Regions from separate parts of the Bacillus sp. 1A genome, predicted to be linked through region 2. Evidence: predicted binding sites of a transcription regulator. Region 2 holds the regulator's gene; each other region holds the start of a gene.

Region 1 (3,286 bases), 4.9 Mb from region 2:
TTTCTGCCTCAGCTAATGTACCTCTGTACGGGAATCTTGCATCATGCTTCATAACAGCATCGGCTCCTTGTTGGATAAAACGTTTTGATTTGTTCTTTTTACCCATTCGAAAAACCCCCTTTATTTAGCTGAAAACAATCGACGCGATAATCCGGCGTCTAATAATAGTATGAGCGTTTGGCGAGAAACTATAAGCAGGGAATTTTTAGATTATAATCCAAGAACCTCTTCTAAATATAGCGCAATACCATCTTCTTCATTCGTTAATGTCGTATGATTTGCGAGTGATTTTAATTCAGGAATTGCATTACCCATTGCGATGCCATGACCAGCAAATTCAATCATTTCAAAGTCGTTATCTTCATCACCGAAAGCGATAATTCGCTCTTGTGGAATGTTGTAATGACTAGAAATTTTTTGTAATCCGACAGCTTTATTTAACCCGCTTTTTACGATTTCAATAATCGGCCAAGGTGCGCCCCATTTTCTATGGTCGATTACTTCAGCGTGCATATCAGTTAAATGTTGACGAATTGCACTGGAATGCTCGTCATGTGCGTCAATTAATAAGCAGGTTGGATGGTCGTTTAAAATATTTAATAAGTCTCCTGTAAAAATATTTGGAGAACCGAATTCGAAAATATGTTTTTTATCTTCATCAATTTCACGAACATACACATCGTCCATTACTTCAGCGTATATATTTTTCACACCAAAATCAAAGCAAGCTCGGACAATTTCTTGGGCTGTTGCTAGCTCAAGAGGAGAGTGATGTGTTCCCCACTTTAAATCAAGAGGATGATGTACGTAAGCGCCATTAAAGTTTACGATTGGTGTGTTAAGACCGAGTTCTTTATAGTAATCAAAACTAGCACGGAATGGACGTCCTGTTGAAATAACGACAATATGTCCTTGTTCCTTTGCTTTTGCAATTGTATGTTTTGTTCGAGTGGAAATTATTTTGTTGTCTGTTAATAAAGTGCCGTCTAAGTCTAATGCGATTAAATGCTGTTTATTCATAATTTCACCTCTTATAATAATTTTTTTGTTTCTATCTATATTTCCGTTTTTAATATGCAGAAATAAGAGGTTGAACTGGGTGAGAACACCAAAGATGGAAAGTTCACTATATATCCATCTTACGTCGCAAAGTGCTGTGGTGTCTACTATTTCTCGCTGGAAATTAAGAAAAGTCAACATCTTTTTAGAAAGTTCAAACAATGTTTCTTTCATTATGTACAAATTGTGAAAAGGGTTACATTGCTCGTGTGATGAGGCTTATAATGAACATGTAATCTTCTCGTATATGTTTGACTCTCCTTTGAAGCTGGCCTATAGTAGGTTGGTTTCTTTTTTTCTACAAATAGGAAAGAAATCCCTTCCTAAGCTTGTATCATTCATGTATATGTACAAGAACGGAATGTAGTACTTGTTTCCTAAACATGACAGAAAAGCTTTCTTTTAAAATGGATATACTAATGAGGCAAAGACGTCATGGAAGGAGAATGGAAATGGGACAAAATCGCAGGTTTCGTTCTGGACAAAAAGCGCCAAACGATGGCATTTACGTAGAAATTGGTGAAACAGGAAGTATGGTAAAAGATCCGCAAATGGTGAAATTAACTGCGGGTGAAAAGTTTCCAGATAACGCGAATCATAACCGTCAGTGGACATATAAAAGAAAACCGTAACAGGAGCCGCAATCATTATTGCGGCTTTTTTGTCGTTATGCATTGCGTATATTTTTCAGTTGTATAATGAATGTTCCCTTTTTCTTTTTCCAATAATAAGTTTGAAAATACATAAGCAAAATTATTGTATAAAAAAGTCAGTTGGCGTATAATCAAACCAAAGGTCAAAGAAAGTCAAACATTTGGAGGACTGTAAAGATGGACTTAAATCAAATGACAACAAAAACACAAGAGGCGATTATGAGTGCCCAATCTTTAGCGGTATCTCATCATCATCAAGAAGTAGATACTGTTCATCTCTTGTTTACATTATTAGAAGAGCAAGATGGGTTAGCAGTGCGTATTTTTCAAAAAATGAATGTCGATATAGAAGCGTTAAAGCAAGGCGTCGAAAGTTTAATTAAGAAAAAACCTTCTGTAACGGGAAGCGGTGCAGAAGTAGGAAAATTATATATAACAGGTGCTCTGCAACAACTACTTGTAAGAGCAGGAAAAGAAGCAGAGAAATTGCAAGATGACTACATTTCAGTTGAACATGTATTGCTTGCTTTTTCAGAAGAAAAAGGCGATATAAATCAATTACTTACAAGATTTCACATTACGAAAGATAACTTATTACAGTCTTTAATGAAAGTTCGGGGGAATCAAAGAGTGACTAGTCAAAATCCAGAAGCAACTTATGAAGCGTTAGAAAAATATGGTCGTGATTTAGTGGCGGAAGTGAGAGCAGGGAAAATTGATCCTGTTATCGGTCGCGATAGTGAAATCCGCCGCGTAATCCGCATTCTTTCACGTAAAACGAAAAACAACCCGGTTTTAATTGGTGAACCCGGTGTTGGTAAAACAGCAATCGTTGAAGGATTAGCACAGCGTATTGTGAAGAAGGACGTACCAGAAGGATTAAAAGATAGAACAATCTTCGCATTAGATATGAGTGCGCTTGTAGCTGGAGCGAAATTCCGTGGTGAGTTTGAAGAGCGTCTGCAAGCTGTATTAAATGAAATTAAAAAGAGTGAAGGTCGCATTTTATTATTCATTGATGAACTTCACACAATCGTCGGCGCTGGTAAAACAGAAGGTGCGATGGACGCAGGAAATATGTTAAAACCGATGCTTGCGCGTGGTGAACTGCATTGTATCGGGGCGACAACGTTAGATGAGTATCGTAAATATATTGAGAAAGATCCAGCGCTAGAAAGACGTTTCCAACAAGTATTAGCAGAAGAACCAACTGTTGAAGATACAATTTCCATTTTACGTGGTTTAAAAGAGCGCTTTGAAATTTATCATGGTGTAAATATTCATGACCGCGCGATTGTAGCAGCATCCGTTTTATCAGATCGATATATTTCGGATCGTTTCTTACCAGATAAAGCGATTGATCTTGTTGACGAAGCGTGCGCAACGATTCGAACAGAGATTGATTCTATGCCAACAGAATTAGATGAAGTAACGCGTCGTATTATGCAGCTGGAAATTGAAGAAGCGGCTCTTGGAAAAGAGAAGGACTTTGGTAGCCAAGAACGCCTGAAAACGTTGCAACTTGAATTGTCAGATTTAAAAGAAGTTGCAAGTGGTATGAGAGCGAAATGGGA
Region 2 (3,286 bases):
CTGTTTGCTAGTATGCCATAAGAGCGATAAACCTTATCTTCAAGCTCAATACTTGAATTTTGTACAATTAATTCTCTAGCCATTTTTTCTTGCTGTATGATTTGTTGAATGACACTTTTTAAATCTGCAATAATATCTTCTTCAGATTTTCCTAGCGTCATTTGATTTGACACTTGAAATATATTACCTAACGCTTCGCTACCTTCACCGTATATTCCTCTTACTACTAACCCTAATTTTTGAATTACTTGTATAATGCGGCTAATTCTTTTCGTTAAAACGAGTCCCGGTAAGTGAATCATTACGGAAGCCCTCAATCCTGTACCAACGTTAGTAGGGCAGCTCGTTATATATCCAAGTGATTCATCAAAAGCATATTCAACCTCTTCCTCTATCCAATTATCTATTTGATTGGCACTTTGAATGGCCTCTGATAACTGTAACCCCGAAAATAAGCACTGTATCCTAATGTGGTCTTCTTCATTAAGCATAACACTAATATGTTCGCTTTCTGATAATAGACATGCTCCATATTCTGTTCCTGCAAGGTTAGGACTAATTAAATGCTTTTCAACTAATACTCTCCTTTGAAGAGGCGTTAATTCATTCATTTTTAATAGTTCAAAATCTCCAAAAGGTTCTACCGTTTTATTTATAAATTCCTTTTTAAATAATTCATGAATCTGTCTAGCTTCTTCTTCGTTTTGCATAGTAGAGAATTGATATTTTTTAAAATTACGAGCCAAACGAATTCGACTACTTAAAACAATATCAGAATCAGGGCCATCCCCCTTCATCCATGGACTAATCGCTTCATTCATAATTTTGTCCAGTGACATAGAACTATTCCCCCTCTCTATGCTCACTAAGCTGATTTTCAAGACCTCGAATATTATCCCTTACTTCAGCAGCTTTCTCAAACTCCTCTTTCTGTACGTATTGTTTCAGAATGAGTTTTAGTTCATCTAATTCTTTCTTTAAGTGAAGATTTCCTTCTATACGTTCCGGAATTTTTCCACAATGATCTGTATGTCCACCGTGCAGACGTTTTAATAATGGCTTTAAATGTTCCTTAAATGTATCGTAACAAGAAGCACATCCAAACCGTCCCACCTTTGTAAATTGCTCATATGTCATCTTACAATCTGGACACCTTAATATACTTGTATTCGAAAGCCCGTTTTGTCCTTCTTCAAACATTGTTGATTCACCGTGTAATAACCCAGCAAATAAATCATGGAATGAAAAGTTAGACTGCGGTGATTGAAAGAAAGACGTATAGCCACTTTGTTCTGCACATTGCTCACAAAGATGAACTTCCGTCTTCTTTTCGTTGATTACTTTTGTATAATGTAAAGTTGCTGGTCTTATATTACAGTTTTGACAAGTCATCACTATCCCCACCTTTACAATAGGAACGATCTATCTGATAGTACTTTTCATACATTACTAGATTGTTCACTTTCCTTTACTTGTTTAAATAAAAGTGCGTGTTCTTTTTTCAAAACCTCTACAATATTTAACTGCCTTATCTCTTAGTTATTATTCTTTTACAAAAGCTATATTTATTTATATTTCAGTGTTCTTAACATTGCGCATAATATTCGAGCCCTAAGTTCATCTCGAGAAGGAACATCCATTGATAATACAGAACGATCCAGTACACTTAACATAAGTTTAGCTTCACGATTTGTTATGATTCCCTCTTCTATTAAACGTATAATCATACTCTCTGCATTCCCTTGCGCAACGCTATGATCAATCATATGAAGCATTTGATCGATCATGTCTATATCGTCATGCAGTTTGACTTTTATAATGCGAATGTAACCTCCTCCACCACGTTTACTTTCTACTACAAATCCTCTTTCTATCGTAAAACGGGTATTGATTACATAATTGATTTGAGATGGTACGCACTCGAATCGATCCGCAATCTCATTTCTTTTGATTTCAATCACATTATTATTACTTAAGTCAATAACTTGCTTTAGATATTGCTCAATGATATCAGATATATTTCTCATTTATCCGCCACCTTTATTGACTTTGACTATCTTTGACTTTAATTATATACGTATTAATAAAATTTGCAACTCTTTTGCTTATTCACTATCCTAGCCACATTCCCCTGTATTTAATCAAAATAATAATTATTTAAACACATTTTTTAATTACTATGGATTATAAAAGAAAACACGAAAAAACACGAGTCATTTGACTCGTGTTTTTAGTCATCTGCCGCTCAGAAGCGACTTTATTAATATAACATTTCGTTATATTTTCGTCAACAACTTTTTTCAATAAGTTGTTTTTCGTTTGTTTTGCTTGTTACCTTTCGTGGCAACGAATATAAATATACCAGTTTGATTATTAAAATGCAATAGTTTTTCTAATAAAATTTTTAACTTAGTAAAAAAGTATAAAAACAGCACATTTCTTCTATATAAATATAATTTCTCGCACCATCAAGAGCTACTATCCCTACGTAGCTCATAATCAAATAAAAAAAGCTTTGGAGAAATCTCCAAAGCTTAGTCTTGTTTATGACGCATAGCAGGGAATAATAATACATCACGAATAGATGGTGCATTCGTTAACAACATAACAAGACGATCAATACCAATTCCTAGACCACCTGTAGGAGGCATACCGTACTCAAGAGCTTCAATATAATCATCATCCATCATGTGAGCTTCATCATTACCTTGTTCGCGCTCTTTTAATTGCGCTTCAAAGCGTTCTTTTTGATCAATCGGATCATTTAGCTCAGTGAATGCATTTGCATGTTCACGTGCAACGATAAATAATTCGAAACGATCTGTGAATCGTGGATCTTCGTCATTCTTTTTCGCAAGTGGCGAAATTTCTACCGGATGACCGTAAATAAATGTTGGTTGGATTAATTTATCTTCTACTTTTCGTTCGAAGAATTCGTTTATAATATGACCAACTTCCATCGTATCCTTAATACCTACATTATGTTCTTTCGCAAGTTCACGCGCTTCTTCTACACTCATTGGATTCCAGAAATCTGCTCCTGAATGTTCCTTGATTGCATCTACCATATGAAGACGTGTCCATTCTGGTTCTAGATTAATTTCATAATCACCATATTGGATTGTTGTTGTACCTAGTACTTGCTTCGCAATATGAGCAACCATATTTTCTGTTAGTTTCATAATATCTTTATAATCAGCATACGCTTCATATAATTCAATCATTGTAAACTCTGGATTATGACGAGTTGATACACCCTCATTACGGAATACACGACCGATTTCAT
Region 3 (3,286 bases), 930 kb from region 2:
CAATTTAAATAAAACAATTGGTGCAGCGCTAAGGCAGATTGAAAATATCCGTTATATTGATGAGACAGTTGGTCTTGATATATTACCAGATAAACTGCGAGAAATTGCACAATTACGAAGAGATTATCAAGATGTAACATTGAAAGAATTAGGCGAGATGGTATCCGGGGGGAAAATTAGTAAATCGGGTATTAATCATCGTTTGCGTAAAATCGATGAGATTGCAGAGAAATTACGCGCGGGGGAAGCGGTAGCAAAAAAATAAGAGGTTAAAGGGGAAATGGAGCTGTGTTTCAAAAACGAGTTAAGGTTTCATTAAAAAACGGTTTACAAGCACGTCCGGCTGCGTTGTTTGTACAAGAGGCCAATCGCTTTCATGCGGATATCTTCATCGAGAAAGATGGAAAGACAGTGAATGCAAAGAGCATAATGGGGATTATGAGCTTAGCAATTGGAACTGGTAGCGTGATAACAATTACGACAGAAGGTTCAGATGCAGAAGAAGCGTTAGAAGCATTAGCTGCATATATACAATAAGAAGCTATCGCGCATGTGCGATAGCTTTTTTGTTTTGTTGTTTGTTGGGGGGGCGGGTATGTAGGCGGTGCATGTTTGTCGAGGATTGTCGGTAAGTCGATAAGTTGTGTCGAATCGTCGATATATTAAAATAATCGCCGATATAATTGGAGTTACGGTCGATATATTTGAAAAATCGTTGATATATTTAGAAGGATACTAGCTGGGGTATGCACGTGCGGAGGTTTAATCATAAAAAAAGCGCCCTGTAAGAGGGCGCTTCCGCTTTTAGTTGTATCCAGCTCCAGCGGCTAGAATGGTCGGTGGCTTCGCTTCTTCCGACGAGGTAAAAAGGACCTCTTTGTCAGAAGCTCCATCCTCCTCCCATTTTGAACGAGCCGCTTCCGCTTTTAGTTGTATCCAGCTCCAGCGGCTAGAATCTTCGGTCGTTTCGCCCCTTCATTCGAGGCAAAAAGCGCCTCGGAATCAGGGGCTCCATCGCCCTGCGATTCTGAACGAGCCGCTTCCGCTTTTAAGTATTAACGATTTGTAAAGATCTTATCGATTAAGCCGTATTCTAGAGCTCTTTCAGCTGTCATGAAGTTGTCGCGGTCTGTGTCGCGTTGTAGTACTTCAAGTGGTTGACCTGTGCGGTCAGCAAGAATTTGGTTTAGTTTTTCACGTAAGAATAGGATACGTTTTGCAGCGATTTCGATTTCAGTCGCTTGACCTTGTGCTCCGCCAAGTGGTTGGTGAATCATTACTTCACTGTTTGGAAGTGCATAACGTTTTCCTTTTTCACCTGCTGCAAGTAAGAATGCACCCATAGATGCAGCCATACCGATACAGATTGTTGATACTTGTGGTTTAATAAATTGCATTGTATCGTAAATTGCCATACCTGCTGTGATAGAACCACCAGGGCTATTGATGTAGATATGAATATCTTTTTCTGGATCTTGAGATTCCAAGAATAAAAGCTGGGAAACGATTGAGTTAGCTACGTTGTCATCAATTGCACTACCAAGCATAATGATGCGGTCTTTTAATAGTCGAGAGTAAATATCGTAAGCGCGTTCTCCACGATTTGTTTGTTCAATTACTGTAGGAATTAAATTCATCTGTTATTTCCTCCTTCTAAAGCTTTCTTAGTCTTATAATACAATTATGGTCAATAAAGGTCAAACGAAACCACTTTAAATCAAAAAAATATGTAGTTGTACCATGAATTATTCGCTATGTTTTTGAAATTCCCTGCTTATGTATCTTCAACATCATAACCGAATTACATAAATTTAAACGTCATGAAATCTGTAGTAAAAAGAAAAGAACGCCTTTTTACTGAAGCGTTCTTGTGATAGCTATTCTTTTAAAAGATAGGTTACTTTATTTAAAATCTTTTCGATGTGTTTCGCGTTTTTACTATACATTTCGCTTGCTGATTTCGACTTTGTTTCTAGGGAAAATAGTTCAAGATCAGCATGACATTTTTTTAAAGATGCCAATAATAAAGGCTTGTTTTGAGGAGAAGGCATTTGTAGTTTGTCATTATAAATGTCGATAGTAAGTTGTCCGTATGAATCCACTTGACCGAGAAAGACATTTTCAATAACAACACCGAGCTTTTCTAGTTCAGAATGTAACCAAGCACGGTTATGTCCACTAGAGGATAGAGGTTCATCTAAGACATTGCCATCCATAATAACAGTTTGTGGTTCTTTTTCATTCGGTACTTTTAAGCCAACGTCTTTTGCTGTAAGTGGTTGGCGATCTTTCTTCAATAACACATTTAATTCTCCGCTCGGTTCTAGTACGGCAAATTCAACATCAGCTACGCTGAAAGCATTTTTTCCACGGAGTAGTTCCAGTAATTCGTCACTTGTATATTTTTCTTTCTTTAAGTTGTCTTCGAGTATTTTTCCGTCTTTTATTAATACGGTAGATTTTCCTTCAAAGAAGTCACGAGCTGTTTTGTTCTTTAAAGAGAGGATTCCTGTGAAAAAAGGTACCACAGCGAAAATGAGTATCGCAAAGACGCCGTGGAAAAATTTTGAATCGAGCCCTGTAGATACTTGGGCAGCGATGTCACCGATTGTCATTCCGGCTATGTATTCAAAAAAGGAGAGCTGAGAAATTTGTCTTTTCCCTAACCATTTCGTAATAGCGAATAAAATAATTAATATGAATACAGAGCGAAGAATGACAAGTGTCCATTCCGGCAGGTGAGACATAGTCATTTCCTCCAGTCTACTTAAAACCCTTTATATTGAGGTTCTTCACGTTCTAATAATGAAACTCTATTCTGTAAATCAGCGATGATGCTGTCCATTTCTAACATACATTCATGAAATACGCGTTTTGATTCTTCGTCTTGTGAATTTAATGAAAGGGAGCTTAAACTTGCTTGAGCCCCTCTTACACTGGCAAGGCAAGTTTTTACGCTAGCGATAACAGTCATGCAAACACCTCTTATCCTTTCGGTTTAAATAGTAATGCTCCAATGAAGCCGAAAATAATCGCTGCTGATACACCTGCGCTCGTTACTTTAAACATACCAGTAATTACGCCGACGATTCCATGTTTGGCAGCTTCTTCCATCGCTCCGTGAACGAGGGCGTTACCGAAGCTTGTAATTGGTACTGTTGCCCCGGCCCCAGCGAAATCAATTAGTGGTTCATACAAATTGAATCCATCTAATATTGCTCCAGCAACAACGAGTGTTGCCATCGTATGGGCAGGAGTAAGTTTACCGACATCAAACATAAGTTGA

What was found. Region 2 encodes CtsR, which represses protease genes until heat stress. Its sites were predicted from a motif close to ATGGTCAATAAAGGTCAAACA; they were not measured.
Region 1: the regulator CtsR is predicted to act here: its motif matches at 1,852-1,872, upstream of clpB (ATP-dependent chaperone ClpB).
Region 3: the regulator CtsR is predicted to act here: its motif matches at 1,684-1,704, upstream of clpP (ATP-dependent Clp endopeptidase proteolytic subunit ClpP).

What each region holds. Positions count from the first base shown of each region.
Region 1 covers NZ_JBQYLZ010000001.1:5,399,437-5,402,722, reverse strand. The annotation lists gene ACUN0F_RS27675 (hypothetical protein) at 1-106, opposite strand, end outside; gene ACUN0F_RS27670 (Cof-type HAD-IIB family hydrolase) at 211-1,020, opposite strand; gene ACUN0F_RS27665 (YjzC family protein) at 1,512-1,691, shown strand; gene clpB (ATP-dependent chaperone ClpB) at 1,890-3,286, shown strand, end outside.
Region 2 covers NZ_JBQYLZ010000001.1:510,145-513,430, forward strand. The annotation lists gene ACUN0F_RS02810 (protein arginine kinase) at 1-839, opposite strand, end outside; gene ACUN0F_RS02815 (UvrB/UvrC motif-containing protein) at 844-1,392, opposite strand; gene ctsR (transcriptional regulator CtsR) at 1,566-2,027, opposite strand; gene lysS (lysine--tRNA ligase) at 2,535-3,286, opposite strand, start outside.
Region 3 covers NZ_JBQYLZ010000001.1:1,444,961-1,448,246, forward strand. The annotation lists gene whiA (DNA-binding protein WhiA) at 1-265, shown strand, start outside; gene ACUN0F_RS07200 (HPr family phosphocarrier protein) at 289-537, shown strand; gene clpP (ATP-dependent Clp endopeptidase proteolytic subunit ClpP) at 1,056-1,637, opposite strand; gene ACUN0F_RS07210 (DUF421 domain-containing protein) at 1,878-2,747, opposite strand; gene ACUN0F_RS07215 (DUF1657 domain-containing protein) at 2,768-2,974, opposite strand; gene spoVAE (stage V sporulation protein AE) at 2,986-3,286, opposite strand, start outside.